DNA from 3 places in the Marinobacter sp. SS8-8 genome. Region 1 is predicted to be linked to each of the others. Evidence: predicted binding sites of a transcription regulator. Region 1 holds the regulator's gene; each other region holds the start of a gene.

Region 1 (3,273 bases):
GATCGTGGGGCTGGTTCCGGCCGACCACGGCCGGATCACCATCGACAGCCGCGACATCACTCATCTGCCCATGCACGGCCGGGCGCGCCAGGGCATCGGCTACCTGCCCCAGGAAGCCTCGGTATTCCGCAAACTGTCGGTGCGCGACAACATCATGGCCATTCTGGAAACCCGCAAGGGTCTGAGCAAGGCCGAGCGGGAAAAAAAGCAGGAAGAATTGCTCGAAGAATTCCACATTACCCACATTCGTGACAGCATGGGCATGGCCCTGTCCGGCGGCGAACGCCGGCGTGTGGAAATTGCCAGGGCCCTGGCGATGGAGCCGGCCTTTATCCTCCTAGATGAGCCGTTCGCCGGTGTCGACCCCATTTCCGTGAGTGATATCAAACACATCATCCGGCATCTCCGGGACAAGGGCATCGGTGTACTGATTACCGACCACAACGTACGGGAGACCCTGGACATCTGCGAGAATGCCTACATCGTTTCCGGTGGCCACATCATCGCCTCCGGTAATGCCGAATCCATTCTGGCCAACCAGCAGGTAAAGGAAGTGTACCTGGGCGATGAGTTCCGGCTGTGAAATTGGGGTCAGATGAAATTGGGGTCAGATGAACTTTTCATCTGACCCCAATTTCATCTGACCCCCGGATTGTTTTGATGATCGGTAGCAAGTAAACTCGGCAAAGAACTTGCTAGGGTAATAAAGAGCCAAGGCAAGTAACCGACATATAAAGATTTTTTTCACTACCCACGACACCGGGAGCTGATGAGTGACGGATCCTGAACCATGGTGATGAAAGCCTCCTTACAGTTAAAGCTGGGTCAAAGCCTGACCATGACGCCCCAACTGCAACAGGCGATCCGGCTTCTACAGCTTTCGACTCTCGACCTTCAGCAGGAAATCCAGCAGGCCCTGGAATCCAACCCCATGCTGGAAACGTCCGAGAATGAGGATCAGCCGGAAACCGACACCGGCAATGACGAACGGGAGGCCAATGCCACCGAGTCTGCCGCTGAAACGGCTCCCGAGCCTTCACCCGACTGGGATGAAAGCGAAAACGGTCCGGACTGGTCCTCGGAAAACGAAATCCCGGATAACATTCCGGACGATCTTCCGGTCGACACCGCCTGGGACGATATCTACCAGTCCGCACCGGCACCTGCCGCCCGGAACGATGACGAAAACGATCACGATTTCGAGACCCGCAACTCCCCCACTGACACGCTTCAGGATCACCTGGAATGGCAACTGAACCTGACCCCGATGAGCGAACGGGACCAGGCCATTGCACACGCCTTGATGGATGCAGTGGATGAGCGCGGTTACCTGACCAGTTCCCTGGAAGAGATTCATTCCGGGTTGCTGGATGAAAACGAAGAAGACCCCCTTGAGCTGGATGAAGTCGAGGCAGTCCTGCACCGGCTGCAGCATTTTGACCCTCCTGGCGTGTTCGCCCGGGACCTGCAGGAATGCCTGCTGATCCAGCTCAACCAGTTGCCGCCGGAGACGCCCTGGCTGGCCCAGGCTCGCCTGGTCATCACCCATTACATCAATCTGCTCGGCAACCGCGACTACGCCCAACTGTTGCGCCGAAGCCGCCTGAAAGAAGACCAACTGCGGGATGTACTGGCCCTGATTACCGGCCTCAATCCCCGTCCCGGTGACGTGATTGACCGCGCCGAACCTGACTATGTGATTCCGGATGTGATTGTTCGCAAGCACAACAGCCGCTGGCGCGTTGAACTGAACCCGGAAATTGCCCCGCGCATCCGCGTCAATGCCAGCTATGCTTCTCTTATAAGGCGTGCGGACAGCAGTGCCGACAACACTTACCTGCGGGATCAGCTGCAGGAGGCGAAATGGTTTATCAAGAGCCTGCAGAGCCGTAATGAAACCCTGCTGAAAGTAGCGACCCGCATTGTCGAGCACCAGCAAGGATTCCTGGACCAGGGTGAAGAAGCCATGAAACCGCTGATCCTTTCTGATATCGCCCAGGCGGTTGAGATGCATGAGTCCACGATTTCCCGGGTAACCACCCAGAAATACATGCACACCCCCCGGGGAATTTTCGAGCTGAAATATTTCTTCTCCAGCCATGTCAGCACTGACGAAGGCGGTGAATGTTCTTCCACGGCAATCCGCGCGATGATCAAAAAGCTGATTGCCGCGGAAATGCCCAAAAAGCCGTTGAGCGACAGTAAAATTGCAGCCATGCTAGGGGAACAGGGAATCAAGGTTGCGCGACGCACAGTTGCCAAGTACCGGGAGGCCATGCACATTCCGCCTTCGAACGAACGCAAACGACTGGTCTGAACACCCGGGGTCCGGGCGCAACGCACTATTCGCCGGCGCACAATGCACCAGCACCCAGACCGGCTCCCAGGAGCCGGAACGATGACAACAGGAGACGCCTATGCAACTCAATATTTCAGGCCATCACGTAGAACTGACTCCCGCACTGAAGGATTATGTTTCAGAGAAGTTCCAGAAACTCGAGCGTCACTTTGACCATATCAGCAACTGCCAGGTAACCCTGGAAGTGGAAAAAGTACGCCAGATAGCGGAAGCCACGCTGCACGTGGTTGGTGGTGACCTTCACGCAAAGGCAGAAAATGAGGATATGTACGCAGCCATCGATGCCCTGATCGACAAACTGGACCGCCAGATCCTCAAACACAAGGAAAAGAATGTAGACCGGATGCACGGAAACGGCTCTCGCTAACTGGCTGTTTTCATGCAAGTCATCCAATCGAGCTGCGACATGGCTTACGTGTCGCAGCCTTTTTTTAACGGAAATGCAGTCGATCCATGAGCGACACATCCCTGACCATAGACAACATACTTGCACCGGAGCTCACCCTCTGTCGGGTGTCGGCATCCAGCAAGAAACGGGCTCTGGAGTTTATTGCCGAGCAGATAAATCACCAGGACAATACCCTCAGTGAAACCCAGATATTCAATAACCTGATCTCACGGGAACGTCTGGGCAGCACCGGTATTGGCCAGGGAATTGCCATCCCGCACTGCCGCCTGGAAGGCCTGGATCACGTGGTGGGCGTACTGATGACGCTGGAAGAAAGTGTCGAGTTCGACGCCATCGACAACCAGCCGGTAGATCTGATCTTCGCTCTGATTGTGCCCAAGGAGGCCACCAGCGAACACCTGGAACTGCTCAGCCAGCTGGCGGAAAAATTCAACGAGCGGTCGTTCTGTGATCGCCTGCGACAATCCGAGGACGCCAGCACCCTGTATGAGCGCATGACCGCCTC
Region 2 (3,273 bases), on a different contig from region 1:
GTTTCTGGTCCGCTTCCTGCCAGAGCTGATAGAGCTCAGAAAGGCCCGCACTGAGAATAAAACGGGAGGGTTCTCCGCTCTCGGGGCGATAGCCCATCTGAACCAGTGTCCGGATTTTCTGCTTTGCCCGCTCACGAATGGCCCCGAGAAGATCGTTTTTCTCTCTGGTCAATTCGTTCAGAGCCTGGAGATCGGATGTGGCAAGGCAGTTTTTTTCCCTGCCGAGGATGTCAGCGAGTGCGTCCAGTTGGCTGACATCCTGGGATAGAAGTGTCTTCAGATCATCGATTGCTGCCATGATTTACTCACCCAAAAATGCTTTTATCCATCTCCAGCATTTTCTGGGCCAGTTTTTCGGCGTCAATTTTGTAGGTTCCGTTTTCGAGAGCGGAACGGATCTGCTCAATACGGTCATCATCCATCTCAGGATAATCACCCAGCTTCTGTTCCAGTTGTTTGAGATTCCTGGCCTGACTGCTCAGGCTTACGTTTTCACCCCGGGCTCCCAGGGTCTGGGTTTTTGCCTGCTCGTTGGTCGCCGGCTGGCTGCTCTGAGCACCAGCGCCCTTGTCGACCGTGGTTCTCTGAGTGTTGACCTGGCCGGGGCCAATTCCATTGAAGTCAACTGACATATCGATACCTGCTTGCCTGATGCGCCAACCATTTGCGACGCTTACTCGAGTTTATGTCTTCTTAACGGCGGAACCGCAGAAACCTTTAGAAACTTTTTGCTACTGTCACCGGGCCCGGCAGAATCTTGCCGGGTCCGGCAAAGTGCTGCCGAGGCGCGGCTACATCGGAATCTCAACACGGCCGGGGGCGACAACGTTTGCCTTTACCGTACGTGAGGAACTCAGATTCTCGACCAGAACCTGCTCTCCTATGCCTGCGCTGGCCAGAGCCTTACCGCGGGAACGCACCGAAAATCCGCCGGTTCTGGCCGTGATGATAACATGATCCCCACGCTCTATCGCATCCGGGGCAGAGAGCATATCCGGCGTGATCAAAGAACCGGCATTTATGGATCGCCGAACCTCCATTCCTACCGCTTGTCCGGTTTCGGTTATCGTTCCGCGTCTTGAGGCATTGATCTCCACGGACTGGTGCGTCACGAGATCTGGGGTAATCCGCTCACCGCGAGTCAGGGGGCGGGTTGCAATCAGGGCGGACCCATGGATTGAGACGGAGGCCGTAACGAACATTCGCCAGGGGCGGTTTCCGTCACAGGCTATCAGCAGGGACGGGCTTGTACTCTTCCAGGGGTCGCCGCTGAACTCGACGCTCAGGGGGCGTCCGCATTCGGCGAGGGCGAGGCGGTTATCGATGGACTCGGGCTCAAAGGAAACCGTATAGCCCATACTGGTCTGTTTGTTGGCAAAGTCGCCCAGAAACGTCAGGGCGGCCTGCCGGATCTGTTCGGCAGTGGTTTGAGCCAGCAACGGGCCGCTCAGGCTGGACATTAGCAGGAGTAGGGCAAAATTGGTGGTGCGCATATGTATGAGTTTGTCCTATGCTGTCAATGTCAGGGCAGAAAAACCCGAACAATGCTAAGGGTTCTGGGAAAGTGGCCGTTAAGTTGGCTGACCCGCTGCTGAGATGACGGTTTTCTGTCGATCAGGCGATTATTCAGCGTCTATTAAGTAGCTAGCAAGATATATGCCGGCGTAAAGCCGGCCAGCCAGGAGAAACAAAATGGCAGGGGTGTTGGACAGCGTAAACCAGCGCACACAGCTGGTAGGGCAGAATCGCCTTGAGCTCCTTCTTTTCCGTTTGAGAGGGCGTCAGATATACGGAATTAACGTTTTCAAGGTGAAGGAGATTTTGCAATGTCCCAAGCTGTCATCCATTCCCAATAGCCGGAACGTCGTCAGGGGGGTCGCCCATATCCGGAGCGAAACCATTCCGATTATTGATCTGAGCATGTCCATTGGATTGCCCGGAATTCCCCAGCAAGAGTTGGCAACCAGTTTTGTCATCATTACCGAGTACAACCGTAAAACCCAGGGCTTCCTGGTTACGGGTGTTGACCGGATCATGAACATGAACTGGGAGGATATCCTGCCGCCGCCCAAGGGTGCTGGAAGGGATGTCTATCTTACCGCTGTTACCAAAATCGATGACAAGCTGGTAGAAATCATTGATGTAGAAAAGATTCTTGCAGAAGTTTCTCCGTTCGGTGAGGATGTCACCGAAGCCGTGGTGAGCAAGAGTGCTGATCGGGTGCCCGGCCACCTGCCCATCCTGGTGGTGGATGATTCGTCCGTGGCCCGTCGCCAGATAGAGCGTTGCCTGACGGCTATCGGAATGGAAGTCGTCACCAGGAATGACGGCAAGCAGGCTTATCAGTACCTGAAGGAAGTCACTGCCGACGGTTCGCGGGCAAAGGATCATTTCTCCCTGATCATTTCCGATGTTGAAATGCCGGAGATGGACGGCTACACGCTGGTGACGAAGCTCAAGGGGGATCCGGCCCTTGCTGATATGTTTATCATGCTTCACACCTCTCTCAGTGGGGTCTTTAATCAGGCCATGGTCAGGAAGGTCGGTGCCGACGACTTCATGGCAAAGTTCAGTCCGGACGAACTCGCCGAGCGGGTAATGGAAATCATCGACCAGGGTTGATGAAGCTGCTCAGAGATTCACTCAGAACAGAGATTCAATGAAAGCGGATATAACGCCACAGGAATATGAAGCCTTCAAGTCGTTCCTGCAGGATGCCTGTGGGATTTTGCTGGGAGAGAACAAGCAGTACCTGGTGAAAAGCCGGTTACGCCGGATTCTCGAGGAGAACAGCCTGAACTCGCTCGGTGAGCTCCTTGATCGCCTCAGGCGGCCCGGCCGGGGTGGCTTGCGTGAAGTGGTTATTGACGCCATGACCACCAATGAAACCCTGTGGTTCCGCGACGACCATCCGTTCCGGATCCTTCGGGAGAAACTGCTTCCCGAATTTGCAGAGCGCAATTCCAGCCAGCCACTTCGAATCTGGTCTGCCGCTTGTTCAACCGGGCAGGAACCTTATTCGATTGCCATGATCGTGGAGGAGTTCCGAAGGCTCCGGCCAGGCAAGTTGCGTGATGTGAGAATCACCGCAACTGATATTTCCAAAAGCGTGCTTGAGGTTGCCCGTAAGGGCGAGTACGAGATGATCGCCATTGGTCGCGGGTTATCACCGGAGCGACAGAAACAGTTCTTTACGCCGTCCCTGAACGGTGGCTGGCAAATCAAGCCACAGATCAAGACCATGGTGGAGTTCAAGGAACTGAACTTGCTGGA
Region 3 (3,273 bases), on a different contig from region 1:
TTCACCGGTATCAGTTAATTTGTTTTACATCAGACAGGGCGATGGAGCCCATGCCTGCGAGATTCAGGGTAATGGAGCCGCCCTGACCCAGGGACACGCTGTCAACATTGGCACTTACCATCGTACCCAACTGCTGCGGCCCATCCGGGTAGGAAGCCTCGGCTACAATCCGGTAGGAGCCCGGCGGCAAGGGATTGCCGTTGCCGTCCTGGCCATCCCAGCGGAATGAGGTCACACCCGCCGGACTACTACCCATATCAATCTGTCGTACCAGCTCACCATTCTGTCCCTGGATCGAAAGCCGGAGCCCACCGGTCGATGCCGGCACTTCAATAGTGCCGCTGATCTCACCATCCGCACCCAGAATCCCGACCTGGGAAGGGGCAAGCACGGTTTTGCCGACCATGGCAGAGGCCTGCAGCGCCTGGGTGGAACGGAACTGGCCCACCACATCTTCAACCGTACCTGAGAGGTTCTGCATCTCCTCCAGTGAGCTGAACTGGGCCAACTGGGAGATAAACGCGCCGTTGTCCTGTGGTTCCAGCGGGTTCTGGTTTTTCAGCTGTGCCAGCATCAGTTCCATGAACTCATTCCGGCCGAGCTCACTGGTGCCCTGGCCGCCATTCTGTTGCTTCAGCTGGTATTGGCTCAGAACATCCGACGCGTCTGTTGCATTTACTGCGGTCATGTTGTGCTCCTCACCCTGTTACTGCTGACCAAGAGTCAGAATGCGCTGCATCATGGACTTGGCAGTGTTCATGACATCCACATTCATCTGGAAACTTCTGGACGACGACATCATGTCAGCCATCTCTTCGACCACGTTCACATTGGGGTAATAGACAAATCCATCGTCATTCGCCGCCGGGTGGTAGGGTTCGTAACGCATCTGAAGCTCAGCGTCACTTTCCACGATGCCTTCAACCCTGACGCCGGCACCGGGGCCCTGACCGGCAGCCATCGGCATGCCACCCTGCCCCGGGTTCAGGAGTGATTGCTGAATGGCTGAGAACACCGGCTTTCTGGCCCGGTAGGTTTCACCGGTACTTGAGCTGGCTGTTTCGGCATTGGCAATGTTGGACGCGGTTGTATTCAGCCGCAGCGATTGCGCTGTCATACCGGAACCGGCGATATCAAAAATGCTGCCCAGTGACATGATAATTCTCCTTCGCTAACCTTCGCTAACCCCGTGACTGCGGCTTATTCGCCCTTCAGGGCTTTGGTCAAACCGCTGTACTTGCTGTTCAGGAACTGGAAACTGGCCTGGAAGTCCATGGCGTTACGCATGAAGCGTGACTGCTCCTGCTGGGCATCCACAGTATTACCGTCGACCGACGGCTGGTATGGCACCCGATACAAAAGATCGCTCTCCGACGCAGACCGGGAGGTATCCATGTGAGCCTCGTTTGTTTTCGCCATCCGGAAGCCGCTGACGGACTCCTGGGCCTTCTGCATCATCGCCTGGAAGTCCACATCACGGGCCTTGAAGCCCGGAGTGTCAGCGTTCGCCAGGTTGTTTGCCAGAACTTCGGCACGCCTGACCCGCGTTTCCACCGCGTATTGATGAATACCCAAAGCCTTATCGAACGTAATTGCCATGTTGCCTCCCGAAAACCGCACCAGTACGCCGACCTGATTTTGCCGGCTGTGCTCTCTGACAGAATTAAAGCAAGGTAGATGCCAGAATTTGAAAGACGCTCTGAATAGTACAAAGCGCCAGGGTTCTCAGGGTTAGTGAGAGAAATCGGGAACGGGAGAAGGGGGAAGAAGAGCCTCGAAAGCGGCAAACTGCTTCCCCGACCCTCGCCGGGGAAAGCCGCTGTTACCCGTTAAGGCCAGTGACGGACGAACTCCTCCACCCCGGGCCGGAGAACGGCAGGCTTTGCAGCGGAGACACTCCCCGTATAAAGAAAGCCGATAACCTGCTCATGGTCATCCAGCCCCAGCCCTTTATGCACGGCTGAATGATAGGCGACAGCACCGGTGCGCCACATTACACCATAACCGGCATCCTGAAGGGCCAGCCCAAGAAAGCTCATGCCAGCAGCCGCAGACATCACCTGCTCCACTTCCGGGACTCTGGGGTGGGGCCTCGGCGAGGCAATACCAACAATGACCATGGGTGCCCGCAGAGGCGCGCGCCGGAGCTTTTCGATTTCCTGCTCGTCACTGTTGTTGGCACAGGTGGAGGCAAACAGTTCCCCGAGAGCCTTCAGCCCCTCACCTTCTACGACCAGATAACGCCATGGCCGCAACAAGGCATGATCCGGAGCGCGGGCGGCGCAGGCAAAGGCCGTGTTCAGGGTTTCCCTGTCTGGCGCGGGCGCTTCCAGCCTGGGTTCAGAGGACCGGTTAAGCAGGAAATCCGTAACTGCTGTCATATCGTCTCACTATTTTAGGGCTGTGTGAAAATGGGCATGGGCACAATTACTGGCTGTGAATTGTGGCTTGTACCTAATGCTGTTAATCTTTAGTCGTAGTCGGCGCTGCCAACAATTATAAAATGCCGCAGTCCTGCAACGGTGAGAAGCAACACAATGAGCAACCAGCGAACCTTCAACAGCTTTTCCAAATTCTATCCTTACTATCTTGAAGAACACAGCGATGCAACCTGTCGCAGGCTGCACTTTGTCGGTAGCCTTCTGGTTCTTCTGGTCGCTGTCTGGGCGATCACCTCCGGAAAACTGGCGTGGCTTCTGACCCTGCCGGTCATCGGCTATGGGTTTGCCTGGGCCGGCCATTTCATGTTTGAGAAAAACCGCCCTGCAACCTTCAGGTACCCACTGTACAGCCTGATGGGGGACTGGGTCATGTTCCGGGACATACTTATCGGCCGGATCCGTTTCTGAAATGATGAGCGTACCGGCCGATCTGCGAAAAGCCAGCACCTCCATAGTCAAGTCGATGGCTACCGAGGGCTCCGGCAGTACGATCGTCATACCGCCGATGCCGGATTACAGCGGCCGATTACTGGCGTACACGTCTACGGCGGCGATTATCGTAACAGGTGTTCTCCAGGGCGCCTTTCCGCAGCCGTTGCTGTGGCTGGTAGCAGGTGCTCTCACATGGCCACACATAGCCCACATACTGACCCGTAAGACCTTCCTGAGACATTCCGCCCGCATCCGTCATAAGATGCTCATTGTGGATTGTGTGATTGGCGGCGGGTTTATCGGTTTTATCGGCCTGATTGTCATACCCTCCCTGTCAGTGGCCCTGATGCTGATGTTCAGTTGCCTGATCGTGGGTGGCATCCGCCAGTGGCTGATCGGT

The links. The regulator sigma-54, encoded in region 1, starts transcription at its own class of promoters, with help from an activator protein. The targets are predictions, from matches to a motif close to ANTGGCATNNANNTTGCTNT.
Region 2: a site for sigma-54 is predicted at 1,645-1,664, ahead of flgA (flagellar basal body P-ring formation chaperone FlgA). Genes of this name have one in related genera too.
Region 3: a site for sigma-54 is predicted at 1,666-1,685, ahead of flgB (flagellar basal body rod protein FlgB). Genes of this name have one in related genera too.

What each region holds. Positions count from the first base shown of each region.
Region 1 is NZ_JASSVN010000001.1:248,801-252,073, forward strand. It holds gene lptB (LPS export ABC transporter ATP-binding protein) at 1-583, shown strand, start outside; gene QPL96_RS01070 (RNA polymerase factor sigma-54) at 791-2,317, shown strand; gene hpf (ribosome hibernation promoting factor) at 2,418-2,726, shown strand; gene ptsN (PTS IIA-like nitrogen regulatory protein PtsN) at 2,813-3,273, shown strand, end outside.
Region 2 is NZ_JASSVN010000006.1:119,788-123,060, forward strand. It holds gene QPL96_RS08375 (flagella synthesis protein FlgN) at 1-298, opposite strand, end outside; gene flgM (flagellar biosynthesis anti-sigma factor FlgM) at 306-632, opposite strand; gene flgA (flagellar basal body P-ring formation chaperone FlgA) at 792-1,493, opposite strand; gene QPL96_RS08390 (chemotaxis protein CheV) at 1,693-2,622, shown strand; gene QPL96_RS08395 (protein-glutamate O-methyltransferase CheR) at 2,660-3,273, shown strand, end outside.
Region 3 is NZ_JASSVN010000006.1:18,850-22,122, reverse strand. It holds gene QPL96_RS07955 (flagellar hook assembly protein FlgD) at 11-688, opposite strand; gene flgC (flagellar basal body rod protein FlgC) at 707-1,156, opposite strand; gene flgB (flagellar basal body rod protein FlgB) at 1,201-1,599, opposite strand; gene QPL96_RS07940 (nitroreductase) at 1,830-2,381, opposite strand; gene QPL96_RS07935 (Mpo1-like protein) at 2,538-2,849, shown strand; gene QPL96_RS07930 (adenylate/guanylate cyclase domain-containing protein) at 2,851-3,273, shown strand, end outside.